DNA from 2 places in the Acetoanaerobium sticklandii genome. Region 2 is predicted to be linked to the other one. Evidence: riboswitches for the same ligand, from Rfam matches in the RefSeq annotation. Region 2 holds a riboswitch; the other holds the start of a gene.

Region 1 (16,151 bases), 760 kb from region 2:
GTAAAAATGGGATGAAGGCTTATGATGTAGAGTCCTACAGTGAAGCCGAGGTCAAGAGAATAGCTATAAGAGCTTTTGATTCTGCTATGAACCGTCAAAAGCGAGTAGTAAGCGTAGATAAAGCCAATGTCATGGAAAGCTCAAGACTATGGCGCAGAGTTGTTACTGAGGTTTCTCATGATTATCCTGAAGTAGAGCTTACACATATGTATGTTGATAATGCCGCTATGCAGCTTATAAAAGACCCTAGGCAATTCGATGTTATGGTAACCTCCAATATATTTGGAGATATACTATCAGACGAAGCTAGTATGATTACAGGTTCTATAGGATTACTGCCTTCAGCAAGTCTAGGAGAAGGAAACTTTGGAATGTATGAACCAATTCATGGTTCAGCACCTGATATTGCAGGGCAAAACACTGCAAACCCAATTGCGGCTATATTGTCCTCGGCCATGATGCTAAGACATTCTTTTGGACTAATCGAAGAAGCTAGATGTATAGAAAACGCCGTCACAAAGGTTTTGGAATCAGGATATAGAACCTATGATATAAAAGACTCGTATAAAATTATTAAATCAGAAGAAGGCAGAGAAAGTGTAAGCTCTATGATTATGGGATGTAAAGAGATGGGAAGTCTAATTACTAATATGATACAGGCTGAAAATAAAGTTTTTGCGAATAATACAAGCTTCTAGAAATCCTTTAGCACTTTTGGATTACTGGTATATGAGAGCCGTAATGCTAAAAAGCTGGATATATCTTTAATTCTGCTTTTTAGTATGGCGAAAATTCTGAATATTTGAGATAATTAGGTAATATATAAATTGCTCAAGGAGGTTAACATGTTAGAAATCACTAGGCAAACAGACCCTATTTTAGCTCAAATTTTGGATGAGGAGCTTTGGCGCCAAGAACAAAATATAGAGATGATTGCATCAGAAAGCACAGTTCCTATTCCGGTGATGGAGCTCTCAGGAAGTGTATTTACAAACAAAACTCTAGAGGGATATCCTGGCAAAAGATTTCAGGCAGGTTCACATTTAGCTGATAAGCTAGAAGAGTTAGCGTGGGAAAGAGCCAAGGAATTATTTGGAGCAGAGCATGTAAACATTCAGTCTTATTCAGGCTCTACGGCAAACTATAGCGTGTTTGCAGCTATACTAAAGCCAGGAGACAAGGTGCTCAGCATGAGATTAGACCAAGGCGGCCACCTTACACACGGCTCACCAGCAAACTGGGTGAGTAGAATTTATGATTTTGAATTTTATTCTATTGATAAGGACACAGAGCTGATAAATTACGAAGATATAGAAGAAAAAGCAAAGGCACTGAAGCCAAGGCTTATAATTGCAGGTGGAAGCTCGTATTCTAGGCTTATAGATTATGAAAGAATTGCAAAGATTGCAAAGGAGAATGATGCTTATTTTATGGTGGATATGGCTCATATAGCTGGACTTGTTGCAGCTAAAGTAATTCCTAGTCCAATTCCCCATGCTGATTTTGTAACCTCATCTACTACAAAGACATTTTGCAGTGCTAGAAGTGGAATGGTGTTTTGCAAAAAACAACATGCCAAGCTACTTGATAAAGGAACTTTTCCAGGCGCGTTAGGCTCTATGCATCTTCATACTATGGCAGCAAAAACCTGGTCCTTCAAGTATGCAGGCTCTGAGGAGTTTAAGGCTATAATGAAGCAAGTAGTTATAAATTCTAGGTGCCTAGCATCAGAGCTTGAAAGCTATGGATTTAGGATAGTAAGTGGAGGGACAGATAATCACCTTCTCGTAGCTGACCTAAGAGGAAAGAAAATAACAGGACAGGTATTTCAAGAAGCATTAGATTCTATAGGAATTACAGTAAATAAAAATATGATTCCTTTTGATCCAGAAAGCCCAGCTGTGACAAGTGGAGTGAGAATAGGCCTTACAGCTGTGACGCAAAGAGGTTTAAAAGAAGCAGAAATCAAGCAAATTGCTAATATTATGAACAAGGTTGCTGATGCTCCTCATGACGAAGCCAACTTAGCTAGCTGTAAGGATGAAGCAAGAAATTTAATTGCAAACTTTCCCTTATATCCAGCAGGTTCGTTTGAATAAAGATGAAATACACCCATAAGAACAATTAATAGATTGCTCCTAAATACTAAAAAATTTGCTGTGTCTATAATTAGAAAAATAAATAGTATGTATTAAAAAAATTATATTTAATTGAAACTCTCCTTGTTTTAGCTGTATATGCTAGAGTAGGGGGAGTTTTGTTTATTGTTTTGTAATATTTTAATCAATACTTCTATGGTATAATAAAGCAAAATTACATATAAAGTGAGGGCTACTTATGCAAAGCCAAGTTGCTTCTAGTGATAAATCAGAAAAGACAATTCGCTATTTATCTACAGTTGTCGCAAGTAGCGTAGTTATTTTCTTATTTAGTATTTTTATAAACAGATTTGTGGAAATTAAGATATCTCAGGACACTTACCTTATGTTTCATGTTTTTACTGAAATAGCGAGTGCTCTTATTTCATTTTCTATATTTGTTGTGCTCTTTTTTACATATGATATTTTTTATAGAAGGTATTCACTAATTTTAGCGAATACTTTTTTTATAACAGGACTACTAGATATATTCCACATGCTGACTTACAACGGAATGTATAGCTTGTTTCCAGAAAATATTCAAACGCCTACATATTTTTGGATTTTCTCAAGGTTTATACTTGGAATAGGACTTTTTATAGCTTATACCACTAAAAAAGATGCTCTTTCTTCTATTAAAAAAGGATATTCAATAATTGTAGGGATTTTAGTAGTAGGAGTTGTGTTTTTGCTAAGTGTAACCTATGTGGAGCAGATGCCACCTCTTATTATCAAAGGAAAAGGATTAACAAATACCAAAGTAATATGGGAATATATAATTACGACAATATTTATTATTGATATATTTGCTTATGTAAATCGTTCTGAAGGTAAGTACACTACTGCAAATATTTACATGCTATCAGGTCTTATGCTAGGGCTATTTGCAGAGGTTTGTTTTATGCTCTATGTCAACGTTTACGATACTTTAAATATAACAGGTCATATTTTTAAGATACTTTCCTATGGGTATATTTTTAGGGCAGTATTTGTAAAAAATGTGCGTAGACCCTACCAGCAGATTTTCGAACAAAAGGAAATGCTTACTTTGGACATAAACGATATGACAATAGCTATGGAAGAGCAAACTGCAAAAATATACAAGCAGAACAAAGAACTTGAATTTATAAACACAAAGATTAAGGATGATTTGGCATCTACCAGTGAAATCCAAAAAGCTATGTTTCCGAGGAAAGATTTAGTTATTAATGATTTGAGATTTAATTTTGAAATTTTTCCATGTGAGGAGCTCAGTGGTGATTATGTAAATTATTTCAGCATAGATGACGAAAATATTGGATTTTACATTATGGATGTATCAGGACACGGAGTTGCAGCCGCTATGCTAGGAGTCTTTGCTGCTCAAAGCATAGGGGAGAGCATGAGAATAAACTATAAAGAGGCTTCTATTTTTTCTCCTGCAGCTGTGCTTAATCATTTTTATAGCTTGTTTAATAAGTCAAACTTTCCTGACGAGATACACATAGTTATGCTATATGGAATGTATAATAAAAATGATAACAAGGTTATTTTGTCTTCGGCTGGACTAAATTGCAATCCTATACTGATTTCTCAAGATTCAAAACCAAGGTTCTTAGAGATAGAAAGTGGATTTCCTATATGTAAGCTAGGAGACGTGTTTGAACCAAATTTTGAAGATTATGAGATAGAGCTTAAGTTTGGAGAAAAATTGCTTATTCATACAGATGGACTTACTGAAATGAGAAGGCAGGATGGAGATTTCTGGGGGGCAGATAGCTTACTAGCATATATTGACAGCATAGGAGTTAGTCCATCGTTTATTCTAAACAACAAATTAAAATCACAAATAGTTCAAAATATTAATAACTCTGGACAAGACGATGATATAACCTATTGCGTAATTGAAAAGATATCTCCATAGGATCATACAGTATAATATTACCAATATTATCAAGAAAAAAGACCCTAAAGCGATATGATATCTCAAAGTAAATAATGTACTTTTAATTACATTTTTACTTTTGAGATAGTATTATCAAATCGAGGGTCTTTTTGTATTGCAATATCCATACATTATTTTGTTTTTGAAAAATCCTGAACGATATCCTCTTGAAGCTTTTTTAAGATACTATTTAGAGTGGCTCTTTCTTCTTCTGTGAGAGCTTTAGTCATGCGCTGACTGAACTCCATATGAAGGTCTTTTATCTCGTCAAAAAGCTGTCTTCCCTTTGGTGTAAGATGAGCCTTTATAGAACGTTTATCATCTGCATTTTTTCGTTTTTCTACTAGGTTTTCCTTTATCATACGGTCGATTAAGGTGGTCATGTTTGCACGGCTTACCATCATATTTTTACCAAGCTCTATAAGAGGCATCCCGTCTGCTTCATGAATGCTAAGAAGTAGGATAACAAAGAATTTTGGCTCAGATATATTGTATTTTTCAAATAATCTATCATATACCATTCTCATGATTCGTTCAGTTTTTAATATATTTATTATAGTCTGGCCTGATGAAAACTCTATAAATGAGTAAGCATCTATATATCCTTGAAAATCATAATCTTGGAACATGATAGTTAATCCTCCTCATCTAAGCAGGACCTAGATTTTTTCGAAATTAAAAAAGCTATAAAAAACCATATACAAGCAAATATAGTCATTTGAAGCATATTCGATTTAAAATAATAAGGTAATGCGCCTTTGATTAGATAGTCTCTAAGTGGAGCTATCATATAAATAAGAGGCCATAGTGCCTTGATAATATATACACTAAGCTGAGGCATTTTCATAACTGGCCATACATAGCCTGCAGTTAAAAAGCTAGGTACAGATAATAGCATGCAAAGCTGAGTAGCTCTTAATGGACTGGAAATAGAAAGAGCAAGAACTAAAGCTATGCTACTTAATGATATCAGATACATAAAAGATAGAAAAGTAGATGTGAGCATATTTCCTATTATATTTATTCCAAGCACATGCTTGAGCAAGCTGGTACATATCAAGAATGTAAGCGAGGATATTATAGTGTGGATTAAAATTTTATAAAATATATTGGTCTTATCTTCTATTACATTTACGACAAATATAGATAGAAATAGTTGCTGAACAAGAACTAAAATCATACCAGGCATTACATAATATTTATAAGATAGCTTAGGATCCCAAAGTGTTCTATTATTCATTTCAAATATATTTACGTAACGTTTTGAAAGTGATGGGGGAACATTTTTTCCTTCTAGGAACTGAAGATTCACACCAGCGTTTACAGTGCTTATTATTTCAGTAGCAGAAGCAAGGGCATTGTTTGCAACTGCCATATTGGTTGCATCTACTATCAAAGCTACTTTCGAACTTTTTTTGGATTTGACATCCTTTTCAAAATCTGAAGGAATAATAACTCCCATATAAACTTGAGTGGACTCCACAGCTTGCTTTACTTCATCTAGATTTTCTGAATAAAAGTCGACGGTATAACGAGGATTTTTATCAAATTCCTCAACTAATGAGCGTGAAAGAGAGCTGTTATCCATATCGTAAACTGTGATAGGGATAGTATTTAGATAGTCATTTCTATATACATTTCCAAAGAAAACTGTAAAAATCATGGGTATTCCTATCATGAATAGAAGGTTTTTAGGTACAGTGAAAAACTTTTTTAATTCGCTTATAAAATTAGTCATGCAAAACCTTCCTTCCTGACAGAGATTTTAATGTAATATTTCTTTTTAGTATTTGTTTTCTGATTACAAAGCTAATTAAGCTAAGAATTAAGGAACCTAGAGTTAAAATAAGAAGCATAGCGATATTATTCGTATAATCATAGGAATGTCCTTTTAGCATAAGATTTCTAAGGGTGCTTACAAAATAAGTGTAGGGCATAAAGCTACTTATCTGTCTAAAAAAATCTGGCATGGAGATAAGTGGCCATGAGTAGCCCGAAAGTATAGAGCTAGGGATGAACCACACTGCAGCTACTTGAGTTGCAAATACTTGTTTTTTTGAAAAAATACTAGCTATAAGAAGGCTCATAGATACTACGGCTAGCATAAAAACTATAAGTAGCAATAGAACGCTAGTGTAAGATGCCTTTATTGGAACATCAAAAATATAATGCTGAACTGCTAATACTAAAACTGCTGAAACTATTCCCAAAATTCCATAGTCAATTAAATTTTTCATTACATTTTTGAAAAAATCAATAATTCCAGATGATTTTTTTACAATTTTAGAAGAAGCTGCATTCATTGCTACAGCAACCTGTACTATTGCTAGCATCATACCTGGAAGCAAAAAATTAATATAATTTCTGGTTGGATTACCTATTAATCTATTTACTATGTTAATAGGCATGGCCGTGTTTAGAGCCTCAGTTTCTGACATACTGAGCTTTCCTTGATAGGTACTCATCATTGCTCCAGCTTTTATAGTCATAAGTAGCTCAGAGGAAGCTATTTTTGTAAAGGAAGCTGGGGATAACTGAGTTCCATCTATTACAGTAGTAAGCTTAGGAGATTTGAAGTTTTTGATATCATTAGTAAAGTTTTGAGGGATGATTAATCCAAATAGGATTTTTCCATCTCTCATCAAAGCTTCAACTTCATTCGGGTCGTCTACTATATACTGCACATCAAATGTTTCACTGCTTTTAAGATTTCTTACTATATCCCTTGTCATACTTGTATTGTCTCCAAGATATACAGCGCTGGGAATGTACCTTAGCTGTTTTTCCTTCATAGAGTAACAAGTGAGAATGTTAACTAGATTTGGAAAGATAAGTATGAGTATCAAGGGAGCTATATATTTTTTAAAGTTTATATTCATACGAAACCCTTCTATTCTTCAATGTTTATAAATGCTGTCATACCAGGTCTTAATTTTTGGTCTTTATTTTCAATTTCTATTTTTATTCCATAGGTTATTAAATCGAAATCTCCATTTTCATTGCTGGCTTTTTTGATTGCGAAATCTGGTTTTTTATTAATCTGCACTATTTTTCCATTAAACTCCTCATCCTTGTAGCTAAGGACTGAAACTTTCACTGCTTGGTTTTCCTTGAATTTTGGAAGGAGAGTTTCATCTGCATTAACTGTTAAAGTTATTTTGTCTAGATTTGTTATAGTTGCTAGGTTCATACCAGTTGAAAGCATTTCTCCAGCAGAGCAGTTTAGACTAGTTACATAGCCAGAAAGAGGGCTTCTAATTGCAGCATCTGTTATATAAGTATCTACTTCAGTAATTCCTGCAGTTGCCTGAGTATATTTTTCATTTGCAGCAATAACGCTTCCAGCAGCAGCGGCTACTTGTCCTTGTGCAGCGGCAACTTGACCTTTTGCAGCTTCTATATCTTCAGCTCTTGCTCCACTTTTTGCAATGCTTAAATCTTGCTCAGCTACTTTGAGCTTGGTTTCTATTTCATCTAGCTGGGCTAAAGCAACTGCTCCTTCTTCATATAGAGCAAGAATTCTATCATAACTTTTTTTCATAATGTCGTAATTTGCTTGAGCTTTTTGAATATCTTCGCTTCTGGCTCCATTTTGAGCTTTTGATAAAAGAGCTTTAGCAGCTTCTAATTGTCCCTCAGCAGCTTGCTGTTGAGCTTTTGCAATATCAACTGCAGCAAGCGCTGCGTTAGCCTGAGCAACTAAACCCTCTCGCTTTGCGGCTAAATCCTTAGCATCTATAGTTGCAATTACATCATCCTTTTCTATATATTGTCCTTCTTCGACCTCAATTGTAAGTATCTTGCCAGGAATTTTTGTGTTTATATCCACATCCTCAGCTTCGAGATTTCCTTGAAGAAGGTTTAAATCCTCGGCTGATGAAGTAGTGCATCCAGTAAGCACTGAGGATAATAATAGCGACGAAATTATAAAGAATACAAGTAACTTTCTCGTAAGTGTAAATTGTTTAGTCATTATAGAACTCTCCTTTTATTAAATGTATTAAAGCGAAATTAAACTACGAAGAGTATTATAATCCTAATCAATAAAATAGTAAATATATTTACTAAAAAAAGTTAATATATTTACTAAAAATATTTTTGAACTAATATAACAGAATTGTAAGAAAGATTAAGTTTGTAAAATTGTTAAAAATATATCGATTAAAATTTAAAATAGGGGTATAATATATATAAATAGATAAAAAAATAACAATTTCGGGAGGAAGAATTATGATTAACATGAATAAGATTGCTGATGAGGCTATAGAAAAGTACGATATAGTAATCACAGGACAATATGGTCCACACGCCTGTCTTAAAGAGGCTAAAGAATACCTTTTTAGAACCCACCCGGAGCTAGTTGCATATCATCTTTATAAATCAGCTCAAGAGTACGCAAGTAAGCTAGAAACAGCTAAGGAAAATCTAACTTATGGAGTCTTCGAAAGTAGAGAGTGTTTGATAATTTTTATACACAATAAAGAGGTGAATGACACCAAATTTATACCATATCATATATTAAAAGGATAGTCATTTATATAATTATGTAGTTACAATCATTACACAATTAATTGGATAGTTATAATCAGAAAATTTTTAAAATGGCTTGCAAATTTTTTAAAACCAGAGTATAATACGATTCCATAAAGATAATATTTACCAATTGAGGTTATCGGGAGATCTCTTATGAGAGCCGAAGAAGAAATACTATATGCTCATCCAGCCTATATGTAGAAGCTTTCAGGCAACAGGACCGGTAACTGATGGAACTCTGGAAATATCCCGTTATAGGATATCCGTAGGAGCAATATCGCAGATATTATGTGATAGAATCTCTCAGGTGAAAAAAACAGAGAATATGGAGATGCTTTTTTAGTGTCTTTATATTCTCTTTTTTATTGGGCGAAATTTTTTTAATGCAGGTTATTAATAGAATGAGGAGGGAAAATTTGTGACTGAAAGACTTAAAAGAACACCACTATTTGAGGTGTATGGCAATTATGACCCTAAAATTGTACCATTTGCAGGCTGGGAGATGCCCATAGAATTCAAAGGGATTACTGAGGAACACAAAATGGTAAGAACCTCTGCTGGAATATTTGATGTGTCTCATATGGGCGAAATAGAAGTAAAAGGTAAAGATGCAGAGGAGTTTTGCCAGAAAATCTGTACTAATGATATAAGTAAATTAGAGGATAATCAAATTCTATATAGCTTTATGTGTTATGAAAATGGAACTGTTGTAGACGATATTTTAGTTTATAAATTTTCTCAGGATGATTTTATGCTAGTAGTGAACGCTGGCAATATTTCTAAAGACTACGAATGGATAGTAAATCATACTACTGGATATGAGGTAAATATAAACAACATATCAGATAACATAGGACAGGTTGCTGTTCAAGGACCAAAGGCAGAAGCTATACTTCAAAAATTTACTGATACAGATTTAAGCGAGATTAAGTTTTTTTATGCTCTTAGAAATGTTGATATAAAAGGTATTAATACTATAGTTTCTAGAACAGGCTACACAGGCGAGGATGGGTTTGAAATTTACTGTGAAGCTAAAGATTCTGTGAAGCTATGGAAGCTAATTCTAGATGAAAGCCCAGAAGAAGACATTCTTCCAATAGGGCTAGGAGCTAGAGACACTTTAAGATTTGAAGCAAATCTTCCGCTATATGGTAACGAGCTTTCAGATGAAATTACACCTATAGAAGCCGGCTATGGATATTTTGTAAAGCTCGATAAGGACGATTTTATAGGAAAGGAAGCTCTCAAGGCTCAAAAATCAGAAGGTTTAAAAAGAAAGATAGTCGGTTTTGAGCTTTTGGACAAGAGAATTTCAAGACATGGTTATGAGGTTTATCTCGAAAATGACAAAATAGGAATAGTTACTACAGGCTATCAGTCACCTACTCTTCAAAAAAGCATAGGGCTTGCACTAATTGATGCCCAGTATGTAGCACTAGGCAATGAGATTTATATAGATATTAGAAATAAAAAGGTGCCAGCGAAGATAGTAAGCAGAAATTTTTATAAAAAATAGGTATAATTTAGGCATTTTATAAATATGACGTAAATTTTATTTAGTTTCTTAATAAAATGAATATTGATTTATAGGTATTTAATTCAAATTTATATGTGAGGAGATGTTGATATGTCAACTAGCAAGGTGTATTTTACAAAGGATCATGAGTGGATAAAGGTAGAAGGAAATGTAGCTTATATAGGAATCACTGATTATGCACAGAAGGCTCTTGGAGAAATTGTGTATGTTGAGCTACCAGAAGTAGACAGTGAATTTAGCTTGGGAGATGTATTTAGCGTGGTTGAATCTGTAAAAGCAGCTTCTGACATTTTTATGCCAGTAGATGGAAAGGTAGTAGAAGTAAATGAAGCACTAAGTGATGAGCCAGAAAAAATAAACCAAGATGCCAATGATATTTGGATTATGGCAGTAGAATTAGAGAATAGTATAGAAAGCTATGAGCTTATGAGTGAGAGCGAATATATTGCTATGTATGAAAAGGAGGCATAATAAATGCATCCATATCTTCCTAATACCGAGCAAGAAATAAAAGCTATGCTAGATACCATAGGGGTTAAATCTACAGAGGAGCTCTTTGAAGATATTCCAGCTAGCTTAAAGCTTTCAAGGAAACTAAATCTTTCGGATTCGCTATCAGAATTTGAAATCAGAAAGCATTTTAAGGACATAGCTTCAAAAAATACAAGTATAGAGGATAAGGTGTGTTTTCTAGGAGCGGGTATCTATGACCACTATATTCCATCAGTAATTCCACAGCTAATATCAAGAGCAGAATTTTTTACTTCATACACCCCTTATCAGCCTGAGATAAGTCAAGGCTCACTTCAAGCAGCTTTTGAATATCAGAGCATGATATGTGAGCTTACTGGAATGGATGTATCTAATATTTCTCTTTACGATGGAGCAACTGCAGCGGCAGAGGCTAGTGTACTTGCCTGCGTAAGCACAAGAAGAAAAAAAGTGCTGGTTTCAAACACGGTATCTCCTGAAACTAGAGCTGTGCTAAAAACCTATTTCCAATATAGAAATATGGATGTAGTGGAAGTTTCATCAATAGAGGGTCAAACCGACATTGATGACCTAAAATCTAAGCTAGACAAGGACACTGCAGGAGTACTGCTCCAATATCCGAATTTTTTCGGAATAATTGAAGATATAAGTAAGTATGAACCTATAATTCATGAAAATAAATCTTTGATGATGCTGTATACAGACCCTATTGCTCTTGGGCTTCTTAAATCGCCAGGTGAGCTAGGTGCAGATATGGCGCTAGGAGACGGACAAGATCTAGGACTTCCACTTAATTTTGGTGGACCTACTCTTGGATTTATAAATGTAAAGGATAAACTGCTTCGCAAGATGCCTGGAAGAATAGTGGGACAAAGCGTAGATTCAAATGGAAACCGTGCTTTTGTACTCACACTTCAAGCCAGAGAGCAGCATATAAGAAGGCAGGATGCAACATCCAATATCTGCTCCGACCAGACTCTAAATGCAATAAGAGCAGGGATGTATTTGGCTGTAGTAGGAAAAGAAGGTATTAAAGAAGTAGCAAAATCATGCCTTAATAAAGCAAACTATGCTTACAAGGAGCTACAAAAGCTAGAGAATGTGCAGGCTCTTTTTGAAGGACCTATATTTAAGGAGTTTGCAATAAAAACTAAAGCTTCTTCAGAAAAAGTACTTCAGGCTTTGCTTGAAGCTGGAATTTTAGGTGGATATAGTCTTTCGAGTACAGATTATGGGCTTGAAAATGCTATCTTGATAGCAGTAACTGAAAAAAGAACTAAGGAAGAAATCGATAAATTAGTAAGTGTAATAGGAGGTGTAAGATGAGCTACGATAAAATGATATTTGAACTATCTGCTCATGGAAGAAAAGCTATTGATTTTCCTGAGCTTGATATAGATTTTGCTTTTGAAGATTCTCTCATTCCGAAAGAGTATTTAAGAGAAAAATCAGCCAATCTTCCAGAAGTAAGTCAGCTCGATGCTGTGAGGCACTATACTAATTTATCAAAGAAAAATTACAGTTTGGATGCTGGATTCTATCCACTTGGCTCTTGCACCATGAAGTACAACCCTAAAATTAATGAAGAAATAGCAGCAAATGATAAATTTTCAGGGGTACATCCACTTTCTCCAGTAGAAACAGTTCAGGGAGAGCTAGAAATAATGTACAACCTAGCAAATATGCTATCTGAAATAACTGGAATGGATGAATTTACTCTTCAGCCAGCTGCTGGAGCTCATGGAGAATGGACAGGGCTTATGCTTATAAAAGCCTACCATATGCATAGAGGTGACGAAAAAAGAACTAAAATAATAGTTCCTGACTCTGCTCATGGTACTAATCCTGCGAGCGCTAATGTTGCTGGATTTGAAGTTATAGAGCTAGAAACAAATGCAGATGGCAGTATAGATATAGAAAAATTAAAAGCTGTACTAAGTGATGAGATAGCTGGATTTATGCTTACTAATCCAAGTACACTTGGTTTCTTTGAAACTCAAATAGAAGAAGTGGCTTCCCTAGTGCATGCATCAGGAGGACTACTATACTACGATGGAGCAAACATGAATGCTATCATGGGGATAGTAAGACCTGGAGATATGGGCTTTGATGTGTGCCATCTTAATCTTCACAAAACATTTTCTACACCTCATGGAAGTGGGGGACCAGGAAGTGGACCAGTGGGAGTAAAAAAACATCTTGCTGAATTCTTGCCAGTTCCTAAAGTTGAAAAAGTAGACGATAAGTATATTCTAAACTATGACAAAAAAGACAGCATAGGATCGATTAAAAGTTTTTATGGGAATTTTGGTATTCTTCTTAGAGCTTATGTATATATCCTGAGTATGGGAGCAGATGGGCTAAGAGCTGTATCGGAAAATGCAGTTATTAATGCAAATTATATGAGACAAATGCTAAAAGATGATTATCAGCTAGCTGTAGATAAGCTTTGCAAGCATGAAGCTATTTTTGCTGGAATCAAAGATAAATCAACAGGGATTACTACTTTAGAAATTGCAAAGAGAATTATTGACTATGGCTTCCATCCGCCTACAGTATACTTCCCTCTAATAGTAGACAGTGCAATAATGATAGAGCCTACAGAAACAGAAAGCAAGCAAACTATGGATGAGTTTATAAATGCCATGAAGCAAATTGCTAAAGAAGCAAAAGAAAATCCAGAGATATTTAAAACAGCACCTCATCATTCGCCAGCTAGTCGAATAGATGAGGCACTGGCAGCAAGAAAGCCAGTATTAACTTACAAACCTTCTTTATAATAAGTTCAAATAAAAAAATAAGACCTTAATAGCAGAGGTCTTATTTTTATGGAGATTATTTATATAATGCGATTAGTTTATCAAATGCTGGTAGAGAATTTATTATTTTTTCATAAGATATACAATAAGATAATCTAAAATGTCCTGGACATCCAAATGCAGAGCCTGGAACTAAAAGAAGATTAAACTGTTTAGCATCTTCACAGAATTTTTTATCATCAGCAATAGGAGATCTTGGGAACAAATAAAATGCACCCTGCGGCTTTACACATTCAAAACCTATACTTACTAGGTGATTGTAAAGGGCATCTCTATTTTTCTTGTATACATTAACATCTACCTCGGCATTTAAGTTCTTTGCAACTACTCTTTGGAAAAGTGATGGTGCATTTACAAAGCCAAGAATACGGTTAGCAACGTTTAGAGAACCCATAACATCACTAAAATCAGCAATCTCAGGATGAACTACTAGATAGCCTATACGCTCGCCAGGAAGTGATAAAGATTTGCTGTATGAGTAGCCTATGATGGTATTTTTATAGTATTTTAGAAGACATGGAACCTCAGCATTATCATATACGATTTCTCTGTATGGCTCATCTGATATTAGGAAAATATCAATGCCAAGCTCTTCTTCTTTTTGCTTAAGCACTTCGGCAAGCTTTGTAAGAGCCGCATCAGAATAAATTACTCCAGTAGGGTTGTTTGGTGAGTTTACTATAACTATTTTAGTTTTTGGCGTAATAGCAGATTTGAGAGCTTCAATATTAGGCTCAAAAGTATCTATATCAGGCTCAACTACAACTAGATTTGCATCGTAGTTAGCTGAATATGCTCTATATTCTCCAAAAAATGGAGCAAATGTAATTACTTCATCGCCAGGGTTTAGAAGAGTTTTAAAAATTATATTTAGTCCTCCAGCTGCACCAACTGTCATTACAATGCTTTCAAAGCTGATATTCATACCGTGTTTTTTTGATTCATGCTCAGCAATTGTAGTTCTTACATCTTCAAAGCCGGAGTTGTTCATATAGCCATGAACATAGGTAGCTACTTCATTGTCTAATATATCTTTTATAGATTCTTTTATAACTTCTGGAGGCTCAACATTAGGATTTCCTAAACTGAAATCAAAAACATTTTCCTCACCATAAATTTTTGACAATCGTTTTCCTTCATCAAACATAGCACGAATTACAGAGCTATTTGCAACGAGTGACTGCATTTTGTTAGAAATCATTTTATCTCTCCTTTGTAATATGTAATATAATACGAAATGCATATAATTTAGAATATTTTTATTATTAAGTAAGTTTATTATAACAAATAAGCATTATTAAATCCATGAGATTATAAAAATGAATTTTTTTATGTAATTTTAAAAAAAAGTGTTTCAATTAATACTAAAATGGTATATATTAAAATAAGATAACAAATCTTGATGATGATGTTATCTAGCCCATAAAATAACCCCCCATTTAGGACCCTTTCCCCGAGGGTCCTACTTTTTTGCAAAGTTGTTGATTTTATAGCAATATATGGATATAATTATCTTCAAGAAGTAAAATTGTTTGAATTTTAAAAAATTTAACGCAAAATGATTAAATATTCTGTCAATGGACAGATTTAATCATAAAGAGGGGAGAATGTATTATGAGGGTTTACGAGAGTGACAAGATCAGAAACATTGCAATCCTTGGACATAGTGGGTCAGGGAAATCAAATTTGATGGAGGCAGTTCACTATACTGTCAAGCTTACAAATAGGATTTCTAAACCAACTGATGAAGCCAAGCTAACTTCTTCTATGAATCTACACTCACTAGAGTGGAATGATCACAAGTACAATTTTTTAGATACTCCTGGTTATTTTGATTTTGATGGAGAGGTTGTGTCTGCTATGGCAGCAGCTTCAGGCACAATTATAGTAGTAGATGGAACCACAGATTTACAAGTTGGAACCGATAAGGCTTTAGAAATTACAGATGAATACCAAACTCCACGTTTTATTTTTGTAAATAAAATCGATAGTGAAAAATCCGATTACGACAAGATTTTAGACCAATTAAGAGAACGCTATGGCAAAAAGATTGCTCCATTTCATGTACCTTGGGGTAAAGCAGAAGCTTTTAAGGGCTTTATAAATGTAGTTGATATGTTTGCAAGAGAATATAATGGTAAAGAGTGTGTAAATGTAGATATGCCAACTGATATGGATGATATAATAGCTCCAGTAAGAGAAATGCTTATGGAATCAGTTGCTGAATCCGATGAAGCACTTATGGAAAAATATTTTGCTGGTGAGGAGTTTACAACTGAGGAGATACACAAAGGACTTAGAAAAGGTGTATTAGAAGGAGATGTAATTCCTGTACTTTGCGGCTCAACAGCTAAAAATATCGGAGTTCATACTCTACTAGATATGATATGGGATTATCTTCCATCACCACTAGATGAAAAAGATATAAAAGAATCCGATGTGTTTGCAGGTCAAATTTTCAAAACTATAGTTGACTCATTTGTTGGAAAGATATCTTTTGTTAAAATTCACGAAGGACATTTAAAGCCAGAATCTGAGCTTTATAATGTTAAGAAAGGCCACAAAGAGAGAATTCCTAAGGTGTTTACCTTAGTTAATGGAGAATATAAAGAAATGTCCGAAGCAAGGGCTGGAGATATCGTTGCTTTTACAAAGCTTCAAGATAGCTCCACAGGTGAAACTCTATCTTCGAAATCAGGGCACGAGAG
Region 2 (16,151 bases):
ATATTTAAATAATTCTCCGATTTTGCCTTCTTTTTCTAAATCACGAAGTACATCAACTGGAAGAACTCTGTCTGGCTCGTTATTAGCATATGTTGGGTCATATCCACCATGTGCAGTTTCATGATCAGCTTCTGATAGTTTATCAAAGCTAGAGATATCATATCTTCCGTATTTAGAAGCTGAAGATGACTCTATATGATCAGGATTGTGCTTAGGTACAATACCACCAGAAGTTACTAAAGCAATTTTTGCTTTTGTAATATCTTTAACTGCTGGATTTGGAGCTACTCTATCAAATACTGGCATTGGATACTCAGTTTCAAACTCTTCACCTTTAAGCTTTTTAACTAGCATTTTAACAGCACGCATAGATCCTCTTTCATCTACGAATGCGTTAACACGAACTCCTCTTGCAAAGTATCCATCTTCTTGTGGAGAAAGAATTTCTTCACCTTTAGCTAATTTAGTTGCAAATTTCGCTACAGCTGGAAGAGCTTTTCTCATACCTGCAGCTGAATCAGAAGTAGGAATTACATATACTTCTTTTCTAAATACATCTAAACCAGGATTTTCTTCATACATAGCTGTGAAAGCTTTTAGGTTTAATTCATCTTGAACCATCTTAACAACAGTTCCGCAAGCCATTCCGTATCTACCAGCATTAAACGCTGGGCCAGCGATTAGTATATCTGGATTAAAAGATTTAATCATCTCTAAAACTTTAGCTTTAGCTTCTTCAAGATTTTCATTGAAATATGAATCTCCACAAACTACTACTCCTACTATCTCAGCATCTTCTTCAATTAACTTTTGAAGTTGTTGAGATATTGGAGGTTGACTTTCAGCAATATGTGGAAGAGTATCTGCCTTTTCTTCTCCGCCTATACCAGCAAAGAATTGATTTAGATAGTGTACAACCTTAACTTTTCCCATCAATAAACGCCTCCTTCCTTATTAGTCGTTAAATTTACAAAACTGACTTCTAATGCTTTGCATTTCTTCTATGATTTCATCAACGTTAAGAACCATTTCCATCATTCCAACTTGATCATCAAAGATTTGAGCATCTACTTCATCTTTGAATTCAGGCTCAACTGCGTGATAAACTCTTAATCCAAGCTCAACACCAGCAAGAGGACCAGCAAAAGTAGGGTCACCCGCTGTAACTGTTTCAGCTGCTAGACCAGCAGCTTCGGCTTCTGCAGCACCTATTAAAACCACAAGATTTTCAGCTCCGAATTTCTCAGTAGCTTCTTTAATTCTCTTTTGGTTTTCTAGGTCCATAGCCCCAGCAGCAGTTCAGACAAAGCATTCTGTTGATGAAAATATAACTTCACAATCGATAGGCTTAAGACATTCTTCAATAGCTGGGCCAGGAATTCCGTCTCTATCGCCGATAATAACTATTTTTTTTCCAGTAAAACGGCTCATATTTTCCTCCTTAAATTTTCATATTGTATTTATAATAATATGGTTAAATTTTTATAATTAATAAGTTTTTGCTGTCATCTTGTTGAATCCAACTTCACTAGTAGCTCCAGTAATAGCCTGAATTTCAACTTCAATTGATCCATCAGCGCGTAGAGAACCATCAAATCCTCCAGCAATAACATCTATAACATCCTTAGATACATGTCCAATAATTTTATCAAGCTTTGGTAAAACGATTGTCATGTTGGCATTACCACCAGTTACGCAAGCATCTGCAGCAGCATCTGCATCAGCTAGTGATTGAGATGCTCCATCTCTACCTGCATACTCATCAGTAAGAATAACTGTTTTAATACCTTTTTTAGTTATCTTTTTGCAGTTCATGATTAGGTCAGTATCTGGGTTTCCAAATCCTTCTTCAGATATGATAACTCCATCTAATCCAAGGTATTCAGCCATCTTTGCAGTCCAGTTAGATGATCTTTCTTTATCAGCTAGATATACGTTTTCGTTAGTTATAATTACACCAACAAAGTTGTACTCTTTTCCGTGAAGTTCGTATAAGTCATGGATAACTGGGTTGTTCATATGAACGTATGTTGGGTTTTTGTCACAAGCAGATACGCAGTTTCCTGATAATATTGCTCCATCCATTACTTCTGTTGGATAGATTAATGTAGGAATAATTTTCTTCGCATCAACGCCATATACATAAGTATCATGTAATAGTCCTTGAGTTTGAAGCATATATACATACGCAACCTTAGGAAGATTAGGATACTCTTTTACTGATTCGAATATTGGCTTAGTCTCATATACTTTTACTTCATCTGGAGTAATGTTTCTTCCAGCTTCGCCTAGGTATTTTCCAGCTTTTAATCCAACCATTCTAAGAGCAGCTTCGTGGTCATGTTGCTTAAGGCCATCAACTGGCTCAGCTATAATAACTACGTTGCAAGTTTTAGAAAATGGAGTATAGTCAGCTCCTGGACCAGTCATATCGATAATTCCTTCTTGGAATCCAACAACTTTTCCAGTTGTAACTACTGCTGCACCCTTAAGTACATTTGTTTTTCCTTCTCCAACAGTATCAACTTTGCTAAGGAAACCTGGGAAAATTCCTCCGTTACCTTCAACTTTGACTCTTGGTTCTATAACATCTTTAACCGGAGCTATTCTTACACTTTCTCCTGGTCTAACGATTTCCATATCAATTGACTTGATATGCTCATCACTTGATAATTCACTGATTAGTTCTTGCTTGTTTACATAAAGAACACCATTTTCAACTTTAGTGCTGTCACCAAATTGGATATCCTTTATAAAAATATTACCAACTTCAAGACGCATAGAGTCACCTCCTAATTCAAATAAATTAAATGTATTTTTTTACCATAGCTTCTACATTTGCAGCTGTTGCATCTTCCTTTGTAAGTTCGTCAATTTTTTGACCATCTTTGTAGATTGCTATAGTAGGAAGACCTAGAACTTTTTCCTTTATTGCTAATCTTCTTGCTTTAGTTGTGTCAAGTTTAGTAAATCTAACTTGCTCACCATAAGTTTTTTCCATTTCCTGAATATCAGGCATTAAAGCTTTACAAGGCTCACAACCTTCACTCCAGAAATCAACAAGAACATATCCAGTTCCTTGAAGTACTTCAGTTTCAAAAGTATCTTTATCAAGTTCGAACATAACGTTTTCCTCCTCTGATTTATTATCTCAATTTATTTAAACTAAAAACTATATTGATGTATTAAAATAGTTTTTTTAAATTGCCGTATTTTTAAATTGCCGTATTAATAATGCTTTCTTAATTATGTTGTATTATAATGACTTTTCTATCTGTTAACTCCTACAGACCTTCGTGCTCAATATACTTTTCTGCCATGATTGCAGCGATTGCTCCATCTGCAGTTGCAGTTACTACTTGTCTTAATACTTTTTCTCTACAATCTCCAGCAGCAAATACTCCAGGAATATTTGTTTCCATATTTTGATTTGTTACAAAATAGCCTGATTGGTTCATGTCTACTTTATCTTTGAATATATCAGTTTGTGGTATATATCCAGTAAATACGAATATTCCAAAAGTTCCAAATTCTTCATCTGCAAAATGCTCTGAAAGCTCACCTGTTTTAGTGTTTTCAAATACAACAGATTCAACTATTCCATCACCTTTAATTTCTTTTATAACTGAATCCCATTTAAAATCAATCTTAGGATTTGCAAACGCCTTATCTTGAATTGATTTAGCTGCTCTTAAGCTGTCTCTTCTGTGAACTATAGTTACTTTAGAAGCGAATTTTGTTAAATACATAGCTTCTTCTACTGCTGAATCTCCACCACCAACTACAAACACTTCCATATCTTGGAAGAAGTCTGCGTCGCAAGTTGCACAGTATGACACACCTTTTCCTGTTAACTCTTTTTCTCCAGGGCAATCTAATTTCTTTGGACTAGCTCCTGTAGCTACTATTACAGCTTTAGCTTGATATTCAGCTTTTGTTCCTTTTAAAATTTTGATTTTCCCAGTGAAATCAAAGTCAACTATGCTATCTTTAATTCTTTCTGTACCAAATTCGTCTGCTTGTTCAGCCATTCTAGCAATAAGAGATGGTCCAGAAGCGTCGTGAATAGAACCAGGATAGTTTGCAACTTCTTCAGTTGTTACTATTTGTCCTCCAGTTTTATCCTTTTCTATTATTAAAGTACTCATTTTACCTCTGGCCCCATAAAGTCCCGCTGAAAGCCCAGCTGGTCCAGCGCCAATAATTACTAAATCGTAAATTTTTGACATAATTTCACTCCTTAATTAAATTTTTAAAGCATGTTTTATTAAATCAAGATCTATGACCTTGAAATCTTCCAATACAGTTTCTGTCCAGTTTGGTGTAATTGAGTCGTTTTGTAGCTTTGAGTATGTGTAGATAGCGTTTTCAATCATCTCAACTGAATTAAAATCTAGCTTATCGCCTATTTCTAATGCAACACTTTTAAATGGTGTTTCATTAGGCTTTACACTCCCTGAAAGTGGATGAGTTAATAATTTATAATTCTTGTGGACGTAATCTCTAACGCTGTAAAGCACATCTTGATAACTACCTTCAAGTAACTCCACGTTTTTTCCACCATAATACTCGTCTACCAATTTATTGTTTGTGATAATAATCATTAGTCACCTCATAGCAGCTATAAAATAGCCCATCATAAACATTTTACCCTTATTTAAAAATAATATTCAAAAGAGCTCGCCAAAGGTTAATCTTATTCCCATCAAATATTTTTATATTTACAATAAAAAAAACAGGGAAACAATAGAGCCTTGTTTCCCTGTTTTATCAGAGTTCTGTCCAAGCAAAATCCTTTTGCCTGAGAATTTCATTTATATTTGGCAAATATAAACTTGTCCCTTCGGCGATCAAACGATTCTCTCTTTTGCTCTTCATTCAGAATTATTTATTTGTTAAATACTCTTTATAAGCTTATTCTATAATAGATTAAAAATTTAATCAATCATTTTTTTATTGTTTTTTACATTTTTGTTAAAAAATAATCTTTCTACCTTAACCTCTTATGAATTCTTATATTCAACTATATAAAATTATTTTTTTGTTTTTTCGTAATATAGAGCTACTGCACTAAGCCCTGAATACGCTGCTACTGTACACCCTACCTCGGAATAAATAGTTTCTGATGGTATATACTTTGATAAAACAGCCTCTTTTAACTCTTCCAAATAGCTTTTATCATTAGCATGATTCATACCGATTACTCTTCCATCTAGAGTAGATTCATTTTTTTCGATGTAATCAATAATATATTTTATTGCTTTTTTTCTTCCTCTAACTTTTTCCCTTGCTACAACTTGGCCATCTTTCATAGTCATTATGACCTTGATGTTCAAAAGGTTGCTCATCATATACTGTGATTTGCTGATTCTTCCACCTTTATATATATATTCAAGAGTATCAAAAATAATCAGATACTCCATGTTATTGACTAAGTCTCTAACTCTTGATTCTATATCATCTATCCCTATACCATTACTTGCCATTTTTGCTGCCTCAATAACTATCATCCCATAACCAAGAGTTATTGCTTTTGAGTCTATAACTCTTATTTTATTTGCGTCAAATTCACGGCTTGCGATTAATGCACTATTATAGGTTCCACTAAGAGCTGATGACATAGTAATACATATTACTTCATTGCCTGAATTTACAACTTCGCTGAATTCTTGCTCAAACTCTGCTGGAGTAACTTGAGAAGTTGTTGGATATTCATTTGTGGTTTTTAGTCTATCAAACATGGTCTTTGTATCTATATCTATTCCATCTCTATAAACTTCATCCCCGAAAATAACCTTTAATGGCAATACCTTTATATCGTACATATCAATATACTCTTTTGGGATATCTGAAACGCTGTCGGTAATTATTTTAACCATAAAATTGCCCCTATCTTAATTCTTTATAATCAATTTGTCGTATTGCTTCATATGCTGCTATTGCTACTGAGTTAGATAAGTTTAAAGACCTCACTCTGTCCATATTAAGCATTGGGATTCTAACATTGTTATTTGGATTAAGCGATAATATTTCTTGAGATAACCCCTTAGTTTCTTTCCCAAAAACAATATAGCTTTCATCTTCATACGTAGCCTCTGTATGGTTTTTTTTAGCTTTTGTTGTAAAAAAATAGAATTTATTAATATCCTTATCTTCTATTAGCTCTTCGAAAGAATCATAATAATTAATTGAAACTAAGTCCATATAATCAAGCCCTGCTCTTTTAAGCTGCTTTTCATCCATAGAGAAGCCCATGGGTTTAATTAAATGTAATCTCGCATTTATGCAAGCACAGGTTCTTATAATATTTCCAGTATTTTGTGGTATTTCCGGTTCTACTAACACAATATTTAAAGCCAATTTTCATCCCTCATCACTTAAATAAATTCATAATTGCTTTAGCAACCCCATCCTCATCATTTGATGAAGTTACAAGATTTGCATATTTTTTTACATTCTGCTCAGCATTATCCATAGCCACACCAATTCCTGCTTCGACTATCATGCTTATGTCGTTATGTTGATCTCCAATCGCCATAATTTCGCTAAGATTAATATTGCATTCTTTTGCTAAAATCTTAAGTGCATTTCCTTTAGAAATATTTTCTGACATTATCTCTAAATTATTATGCCAAGATTGGCTTAATTCTAAGCCCTCTATATCTTCTAACATTGCTCTAGCTTTTAACAATTTTTCTGGATGCTCATCTTCTATGGCAACAAACTTTAATATACCATAGTCTTCTGTGCATACATTAGAAAAATCTTCAATTACTTCTATGTCAATTTTATCCTCATCTGAAGCAGTCTTATTATTATTCCAGTAGCTTAATGAGGTATATTTAAGCTCCTTCGTAAAGAATCTATCCTGAGTGTACATATGATAATATAATCCACATTCTTCTAATACTTTATAAAGTAAATCAGCGGTTTTATAGTTTATGCTCTTCTCATAAAGAACTTCATTGCTTGTATGTTTTTTTATCAAAGCTCCGTTACATGCAATTATAGGTTTTTCTATATTAAGTTGCCTTGCAAATATTGCTGCTGAAGAATACATTCTTCCAGTGGCTAATGTAAAGTCAACTCCCATTGTTTTAGCAAACTTTATAGCTTGACTTGTTTTTTGAGATATTTTTTTTGATGAATTTAGTAAAGTTCCATCCATATCACTTACTATTAATTTAATCATTTAAGCACCTCAAGTGATTTGTATCATTCATATAATTAATTACTCCAAAACCTTCATCATAAGTTATTTTAGAAATGCTGCAATTATCTATTTGGAAATTCCAGTGATATTTATATGACTCACCAATAATTTCAGATAAAATACATCTAATCGTACCAGAATGAGAAACTATTGCTATTCTGTTGTCATGATTTTGTGACACAATATCATAAAAACAAGCTTTAACTCTATCGTGAAAATCTATCAAACTCTCTCCATTTGGAAACTTGTACTCAAAACCATGCTTAAATAGCTTTGAAACCTCCTCAGGATTTTTATCTTTTATTTCTTCTAAAGTTAAGCCCTCAAAATCTCCAAAATTCATTTCAATTAGATTATCACAAGTTATAAGGTTATTAGAAAATGAGTTTCCTGTTAAAGTAGCTCTTTCAAGAGGAGAAGAATAAACATAATCGACTTTTATATTTTTCATCTTGTCAGATAGCTTTTCTAACTGTAAAAATCCAAAGTCACTAATTTTGCAATCAGTATACCCAGAAAATTTTTTACTTAAGTTGTCTACTGTTTGAGCATGTCTTATTAAATAAATAACTGCCATAAGGTTACCCCCAAATAATACATAAATAAATAAACTACTTCTGCTAATTCGCAAATAGCTCCTAGAATATCTCCAGTCAATCCATCTATTATTTTATACACATGATTCATATAGTCTAATGTAAGTATAATCACAATTATAACTACAGTAACATTTATAATTGCAATACTATAATCTTTAATTAATATCGAAGGCAAAACCATAGCAAGAATACCAATTCCAAGTGCTATATAAAAATCTATAGCCGAAACCTTACCTATAAATGCATTCCCCATTCCATTTTTTTTTGCTGTTTTGCCTTTATAGCAAGCAAGAACTGAAGCCATTTTTCCCATTACGGGCATAAAAAATAAGCCATAGTAATAACCCTGTGATATAAATTTATCTGCCAGGGCTATTTTAAAAAGTATGAGAATCAGAATTGCTAAAAGTGCATTTGTCCCCAATCTAGAGTCTTTCATAATTTCTAGGATTCTATCTTTGTCTCTATAGCTGTAAAGTCCGTCAAAGGTATCTCCTAGCCCATCTAAATGTAATCCTCCAGTTAAAATAATATTTGTAGAAATAAATACAAGTGCCCCGATGTGCGCACCAAATATTTTTGAGGTGGCTACACCGAATATTAAATAGAAAATTCCTAAAACAATTCCAACTAACGAGAAATATTTTGCTGATTTATGAAATTCTTCATCAAGCTTACCAGATGTCTTAACTGGAATTCTAGTTAGAAAGGAAAGTAGTGTTATAAATCGTTCCAACTAAATTACCCCTTTATTTTCTGACTTATTCCAGAAACAACAAAATATACTTCATCGCTATATCTAGCTGCCACCTGATTTATCCTTCCAATAATATCTCTATATATTCTAGATAATTTGTTTTCTGGAACTATCCCCATCCCTAGCTCATTCGTAACCATAACTAAATTAAGCTTGTTGTATTTTAGAGCTAAAATAAATGATACTAACTCTTCCTGAATTCTTTTTTCTAATGAATCTATTTCTGCTTGTGTTGCATTTTCAACATCTACATCAGAATGAAATATTAAGTTATTTGCCATAACAGTAAGGCAATCTAAAATAACTGTATCTGAACTACTTGACATATCTGGAACCAGATCTTTAAGATTTTCGAAGGCTTCATAGGTTTTCCAAGATGATGGTCTTTGCTCCTTATGCTTCGCTACTCTTGCCTTCATCTCATCATCGAAGGCTTCACTTGTAGCAAGATAAGAAACCTTTTCACCAATATTTTTACATAGCTGCTCTGCAAAATAGCTTTTCCCAGACCTAGCTCCTCCTGTGACTAAAATAACTTTATGCATTATCTTCCTCCAAAAATAGAATCTATTATTGTATTTTCTTGATTTTGTGTATTTACAGATTCATTTATTGCCTCTGGGTTTAAATTTACTGCTGGAGCCTCTGCTGGTCCAGTACCGACTTTAATAACCTTGGTTTTGGCTGGATAATGATCTCTAGACACAACTTTTGTTTGGCCATCAACATTTTCATATGTCACTGATTTTATCCCATCTCTACCTGGGTCATCAATTACTTCTTTACCTAGCGGCAAGGTTGGATCATTGACATATTTTACTTGTCTAGGAATCTGCTCTACAACTTGTGATGACAAAGTCTTATTTTTATGCTTGGTTGTATCTCCATATATCCTAGCTGTAACTTTATTGCCAGAAACGAAAGCTTTTATATACACTGGGTAATCATGAGAATTTCTAAATACAAAATCAAGCGAGCCATAGGCTACAGCTGCATCTCGTCCTATAGATACGTAGCTAGAAGGTATAGAATGAGCTCTTCTTTGAACTACATCAAGTCCTGCATATAAAACAGAGTTGTATAAAGTAGTTGAAACCTGACATACTCCTCCACCTACTCCCTCTTGTAACTCTCCCTTTACAATTACAGGGGCATTTTTATATCCTGCTGCCAATGTTATTTTTCCGGTGGCATTGTTAAAGCTAAATTCTTGACCTGGCATTAGAAGGACGGAATCCACTTTGCTAGATGCCAATCTTATATTTGTGCTTCTTCCTGCTACCTTAGCATTGAAGGTTGTAGTAAATTCTCCTATTATTCCATTAATTGATGATAATTGCTCTCTTTTTACACTGGCTTGAGTTACCTTAACAGGCACTTCAATTATAATATCTTCGTTTTTATCTTTTAATTCTGTTATTAATAAATTTTTTAGCTTATCTATGTCCACTTCGTAGCCGTCTTGTTCTGGAGTAATAGATATAGCAGTATTTATAGAGATGTCTGCATCAACTGCTTGACGATCTACCTCTGATTTAATTTTAGAAAATATTTCATCAAAATTCTCATATTTATCAGTTCTCGATAATTCCAAATTAATTTGTTTATTATTATTTAGCTTTAAAACAGTTATCCAATTTTCTAGTATATTATCACTACGACCAATTTTAAATGCTTCATCAATTGAGCTATCATAATCATACTCAAATCCCAGCTCTTTCAAATCATAATTCCATTTTTTTTCATTATGGGTAAAGCTAACTTTCCCTACTTTAGCTCTGTCTTGCAGAACCTCTTTTGCTTGTGTTACTGTAAGCCCACTGACATCTACGCCATTAATTGAAATCCCAGGATAAATGAAATTATCTTGTGTCAAACTATTAAGGTACATAGCAGCAGATGTAGCAATCAGTATAAAGCTTATTACTAATATAATGCCAACTTTTTTCACTAAAAACCTTCCTTTCTACCCCTTTTTCTTTTTATAAAATTTACAATAGCTTTGTACTGAACATAGCTCACAAATTGGATTCCTTGCCTTACAAATCCTTCTTCCATGAAAAATAAATGCATGATGAGCATCGGTCCAGTATTTTTTCGATATTTTCTTCATTAAATCTTGTTCAACTTGAAGAGGGTCCTTTTTATCAGAGAAGCCCAGTCTTGTAGACACTCTAAAAACATGAGTATCCACAGCTATAGCAGGAACTCCAAAGCAATTGCTAAGTACTACATTTGCAGTTTTCCTTCCCACACCAGGTAGTTTTAAAAGTTCATCCATTTCATCTGGCACTTGACTGTCATAATTTTGTATCAGCAAATGTGATAATGCTATTATATTTTTTGATTTGACATTATAAAAGCCTATACTTTTTATGTACTCCATCAATTTTTCTTCTCCTAGCTTAAGAATTTTTTCAGGAGTATTATAGTTTTTAAAAAGCTCTTTTGTAACAATATTGACTCTTACATCCGTCGATTGAGCACTTAAAACAGTAGCCACCAATAGCTCGTAAGGTGTTTTATATTCAAGCTCACATTTTGCATCAGGATAAGTATCAAGTAATGTCTTTACAATAATATTATACTTACTCATTTAATATATTTTCCCCTTTTTATAATCAATACCATTTTATCATAGATAGTAAGTCAATCTCCAATAATATTAAAATTCCTCACTAATATATTTTTGCCTCTCCATGCAAAAGCTCTATTTCCAAATTTTTTTTTAAATTCTTTATTACTTAAGCTGGCAATATCATTTAGATTAAGTCTTTTTATAACATCATTAATTTCTTGAGATTTTTTTATATCTCTATTGTGAGGGCATACTATTTGGCAAATATCACATCCATATACTTTATTACTTTTTTTTAAAATAGCTATTTCACTATCACTTAGCTCTGTTTTCTTTTGAGTAAGATAAGAAGCACATCTTTGTCCAATAAAACCTTTTTTATAATTTAAAGCCTTTCCGGGACAATATTCTATGCATTTTCCACAATTAATACAATTTTTTTTAGGAAGCCTCTTCTCCTTTAACACTAAGTCCGTGACGATTAGACCTATAAAGCCATAGCTTCCATACACTTCATTTATTACCATATTATTAATTCCTTTATAGCCTAAGCCTGATTCCAAAGCAAAAAATCTCTCATTTAGTGGTCCATTGTCAACTTGAATAGAAAAAGTGCTATTTGGATATTTTATTTGAAGTTTTTGCACAATTCTTTTTAGCTTGTCTTTTGCCCAAATATGATAATCTATACCTTGAGCGGATACGGAAATATTAGAATCGAAGCTATGACTTTCTGTAAGATAAGGGAAAAATATACATATTATACTACTTGCAGGTTTATTATTTATATCTAATTTTAGCCTCGAGACTAAATTTTGCTCTTCAAGGTCCAATTGAGCTCCTAATAATTTTCTTTCTTCAAGATAAAAGCTGAATTTATCAAGACTATCTTTTATTGAATTTACGTTTATAATAGTATATTGATCTATATTTTCCTGGTTTATTATATCAATCATTATTATTGTTCCTCCAACTATTCACTAGTATAATATACCATATGTTAAAAAAAATAATTATATATTTGTGCTATTTTTAGTCGAAAGGATTTAAAATGCTAAAGTTCATAATACCTGGCAGACCTATAAGTAAATCTAACTTCAAATTATCTAATAAAAGCGGGCAAGCTTGGCTACCTCACAAGGGAAAATATTCAAAATATGCAGCCTACGAGAACTACATAGCGGGAATCATAAATCAAGAATATTTTGGTCCTCCTCTAGAAGAAAATCTAATTACTATATTAAAGTTGTATTTTCCAAATAAGCGCATGGGCGATATTCATAATTATCCCAAAAGTATTTGCGATGGTATTGAAAAAAGCGGAATAATTCTCAATGATAAACAACTGAAACCATTTTTGATTTTAGATTATATAGATAAGGATAATCCTAGAGTTGAAATCGAATTATATAAGAGCTCTGAATATAATCTTATTTATCAAATTCAAACAAAATAGTGCAAGGATTCCCCTGCACTATTTAAAATTATTAGCCCTTTGATTTTTTCTTTTTTTCTTTTCTAACATCTGGGATTGCTAGTGTAGCAAAGTTATACGGTCTTGTACCTTCTTTTTCTGGCTTCTTTTGCTTCCCATCTAGCAGTTCTATAAGTCTCTTTTCCAGTTCATTCATAATTTCTTTTGCTTCATCCTCAGTAAGATAATATTCATTGTAATGTCTAAGGTGCTTTGTTCCAACTTCATTTGTCTCAGCTGCTCTATAATAATCTTCACTTACTTTCTCAAACAAAGAAAGAGATGCTTGATTTATTGTTTGGGCCACTGAATCGCTAATTGGAAAGTTTAAGATACTTTTATCTATTACTACCATTTTAGCTTTTGGTAAATAATATTTTTCAATTATCCCAGATTTTACTCTTTCTTCCACTAGTTCTAATATCCCAGCTCCAAGTAAAATTTTAATGTAATAATTGATTTTTGCATGAGGCTCTCCTAAAATTTCTGATAATTGCTTAGCAGAAAGTGGTTCTTCAGCAAATGCTTCTAAAATCTCAACTCTATAAGGATGTGAGACAGCTTTAATCTCTTCTAATTCTCTTAATACCATTATATCTTTCATTAATGCCCTTCCCCTCAATAAAGATTTTCTCCATAATATACTATGTTAAAAATAAAACTGTACATATAGGAGAACCGTAAATTACTTATATATATTATAATGATTAAATATATAATTGTCAAAGAATTCTATACTATTTGAAATTTTGGATTAATGCACCAATTTACTTCCACCTATAAATTCTCTAAGAAGTGATGTGTTGATGATATCTGATTCGTCATTAATATCAACAAAATACTGGAGAAATTTAAGTAGCCTTTTTGCTTCTCTAAAAACAGGGTCGTCTTCCTTTATATCCTCTAAAAGAGGCACCACATGCTTTTTTAAAACAGCCAGCTCATATATAAGAGCGGAGTTAAACATTATATCAGCATTTTCTTGATAAGGGAAAATATTTTTTCGCTCTCCTCTATTTACACTTTGCCACATTGATAAAGTGGAAGATGCAGAATACGATCTGTGATGATAATCCCTAACTATCCTTCTTATAAGTCTTAAGTCAGTAGTCGGAATTTTGTTATGTTCATCTAGGTTTAGCTGAGTTAGAGCACTTATATAGATTTTAAATTTATTTCCATCAGGTATTGATTGTGTGAGAATAGGGTTAAGAGCATGTATTCCTTCTATTATTAGTGGCTGATTTTCCTCAATAGAAATTTTTTTTTCTTCAAAGTATTCTCTAGTGCCAGTTTTAAAATTAAAGCTTGGCAAATTAACTTCATAGCCTAGGATAAGCTTTTCAATATCTTCATTAAATGTTTTTAAATCTATAGCATAAATAGACTCATAATCCTTTTCCCCATACTCGTCTAGTGGAGTTATATCCCTATTTACAAAATAATCATCGACAGATAAAGACACTGGAGATAAACCATTTACCATAAGTTGAAGCTTGAGTCTTTGTGCAAAGCTTGTTTTTCCTGAAGAAGATGGCCCTGCAATTAAAATTATCTTTCCTTTTTCTGAATCTTTTTTTATCATATCAGCAATATCGCAAATTTTCTTTTCATGATATGCTTCAGCAAGTCTTATAATCTCTGGGTGGTTATTATTTTCTACTAAAATGTTTAGTGATGCTGCATTTGGTAGATTAATTATTTTGGCCCAACGTTTAGCTTCTTTATATATTTTAAATAATTTAGGCTGATGTATAAACCTACTAACTTTATGAGGTTCTTTTATATCAGGTCCTAGTAACACTATTCCATCATTGTATAACCTTAATGAAAATGTGTGAAGCATAGCTGTCGATGGAACCATGTAGCCATAAAAATAATCCTCAAGCCACCCACATCTATACAAATGAACTGTCGACGTGTTTTTATACTTTAATAAATTCAATTTTCCTTCGCGATTTTGTTTTTTATATATATTAATTGCTTCTTCTTTTGGAACTCTGAATCTAATTATTTTCTCATTTGAATCTACGAATTCTCTCATTCTGAGCTCAATCTTTTGAACATCATCTACATTTAACTTTTCTTCATACTCAACTTCGCAAAAAAATCCATTGCTAAGGGAATGCTGAATTTTCGTCACAGCTCCTGGGAGCAGTTCTTCCAATGCCCTGATAAATAAAAAAGTAAGACTCCTCATATATGTTCGTCTTCCATCAGGGTCAGTAATATCAATCCAATTAACAAATGAGTCTTCCTCTAGTTCATAGCTAAGCTCTCTAAGATTATTATTTACTAGACCCAAAGTAACTGGATATAAAAAATCCATTCTCTCCATGCTTAAAATTTGCTCTAAGGTAGTGTTTTTTTCAACTTTAAATTCACCCGACTGAGTAGTTATAGTAATCAAGACTATCATCTCCTTTAGAGTTTATTTAATTCTAAAATTTCTATAGTTTCCTTTGCTTTTGAACTATCAAGTTCTAAAACTATATAACTAAAACCATACTTATCTATAAGCTCATAAAAAAATTTCTTTGTATATTTACCCGTTTTTGAAAGCCCTAAATGCTGATCTGAGGTTTTATCATTTAAGTTAAAATGAAGCATAGAATTATAGTTTTTGATTACATTGCTAAAATCTTCATCTTGAATCAATGCGTGCCCTAGGTCAAAGCAGAACCCTAACGATTTATTATTCGCTATTTCAAACAAATCCATGAATTCTATAGGCTTAGTACCAACAGCACATAAATCACTGCTAGCTTGATTTAAAAAACTATAAACATTTTCTGTGTAGATATTTATATTAGGAAATTCTACTAATAGTCTTTGAATAAACTCATTTGCTTTTTGGATATAATTTTTATAATTTGAAGTATATTTACTATAAAATACATTTCCTAAATGAGTATTAAAATAGAGAGGTTTCAAATAGCTAACCTCTCTAATAATATTACTAACATAGTTAAAATTGGCATCTCTAAGAAACCCTATATCTTCTACAAGGTTAGTTTTCAATGGCAAATGGATGCTGATTTTTATATCTTTATTCTCTTTTTTGCTCATATGATGGTTCAAAGCTTCGATATCTGTAGCTTCATCTATCCCATATTCAATAAATTCTATATCCTTGTATTCATGAAACAAAGTAATCTTTTGTTCTAAATCGTAACTCAAAGCACTAATTCCTATCATTGCCACGTCACCTAACTATAATGTAGTAATCTTATTAAATGGATAAAGTCTAATAAATACTTTTCCTATAATATCATCTAAAGGAATCATCCCCACGGACTCTTCTCTACTATCTAAGCTATTGGGTCTATTATCTCCCATAGCAAAAATATATCCATCAGGTACTATTTCATCTACATTTCCATCTGTATAATTTCCATTAATATAGGCTTCACTTAGCTCCTCATCATTGACAAATACTTTTCCATCCATTACAACAACATGGTCGCCAGGAACTCCTATAACTCTTTTAACTAAATCTTTTTCTTTCCCATTTGTTTGTAGTAAATGCG

Evidence for each region. Region 2 has a riboswitch for glycine ahead of CLOST_RS05735 (GrdX family protein). Riboswitches for the same ligand answer to the same signal wherever they lie in the genome.
Region 1: linked by a shared signal. The riboswitch ahead of gcvT (glycine cleavage system aminomethyltransferase GcvT) and the one ahead of CLOST_RS05735 (GrdX family protein) in region 2 are both predicted to bind glycine.

Annotation. Positions count from the first base shown of each region.
Region 1 is NC_014614.1:490,655-506,805, forward strand. Features, by position in the region: gene leuB (3-isopropylmalate dehydrogenase) at 1-698, shown strand, start outside; gene CLOST_RS02225 (serine hydroxymethyltransferase) at 846-2,099, shown strand; gene CLOST_RS02230 (MASE3 domain-containing protein) at 2,338-4,041, shown strand; gene CLOST_RS13415 (MarR family winged helix-turn-helix transcriptional regulator) at 4,194-4,691, opposite strand; gene CLOST_RS02240 (ABC transporter permease) at 4,697-5,800, opposite strand; gene CLOST_RS02245 (ABC transporter permease) at 5,793-6,941, opposite strand; gene CLOST_RS02250 (HlyD family secretion protein) at 6,953-8,035, opposite strand; gene CLOST_RS02255 (hypothetical protein) at 8,293-8,592, shown strand; glycine riboswitch at 8,726-8,828, shown strand; gene gcvT (glycine cleavage system aminomethyltransferase GcvT) at 9,014-10,111, shown strand; gene gcvH (glycine cleavage system protein GcvH) at 10,223-10,603, shown strand; gene gcvPA (aminomethyl-transferring glycine dehydrogenase subunit GcvPA) at 10,607-11,950, shown strand; gene gcvPB (aminomethyl-transferring glycine dehydrogenase subunit GcvPB) at 11,947-13,404, shown strand; gene CLOST_RS02280 (pyridoxal phosphate-dependent aminotransferase) at 13,460-14,644, opposite strand; gene CLOST_RS02285 (elongation factor G) at 15,058-16,151, shown strand, end outside.
Region 2 is NC_014614.1:1,250,277-1,266,427, reverse strand. Features, by position in the region: gene grdB (glycine reductase complex selenoprotein B) at 1-933, opposite strand, end outside; gene grdA (glycine/sarcosine/betaine reductase complex selenoprotein A) at 955-1,431, opposite strand; gene CLOST_RS05750 (glycine/sarcosine/betaine reductase component B subunit) at 1,489-2,781, opposite strand; gene trxA (thioredoxin TrxA) at 2,807-3,124, opposite strand; gene trxB (thioredoxin-disulfide reductase) at 3,285-4,229, opposite strand; gene CLOST_RS05735 (GrdX family protein) at 4,245-4,604, opposite strand; glycine riboswitch at 4,780-4,878, opposite strand; gene CLOST_RS05730 (DegV family protein) at 5,034-5,879, opposite strand; gene trmL (tRNA (uridine(34)/cytosine(34)/5-carboxymethylaminomethyluridine(34)-2'-O)-methyltransferase TrmL) at 5,890-6,360, opposite strand; gene CLOST_RS05720 (Cof-type HAD-IIB family hydrolase) at 6,374-7,192, opposite strand; gene CLOST_RS05715 (histidine phosphatase family protein) at 7,185-7,790, opposite strand; gene cobS (adenosylcobinamide-GDP ribazoletransferase) at 7,772-8,548, opposite strand; gene cobU (bifunctional adenosylcobinamide kinase/adenosylcobinamide-phosphate guanylyltransferase) at 8,554-9,114, opposite strand; gene CLOST_RS05700 (VanW family protein) at 9,114-10,520, opposite strand; gene nth (endonuclease III) at 10,536-11,165, opposite strand; gene CLOST_RS05690 (epoxyqueuosine reductase) at 11,219-12,103, opposite strand; gene CLOST_RS05685 (RusA family crossover junction endodeoxyribonuclease) at 12,199-12,603, shown strand; gene CLOST_RS05680 (winged helix-turn-helix domain-containing protein) at 12,635-13,225, opposite strand; gene CLOST_RS05675 (nucleoside kinase) at 13,376-15,040, opposite strand; gene CLOST_RS05670 (TIM barrel protein) at 15,046-15,819, opposite strand; gene lepB (signal peptidase I) at 15,835-16,151, opposite strand, start outside.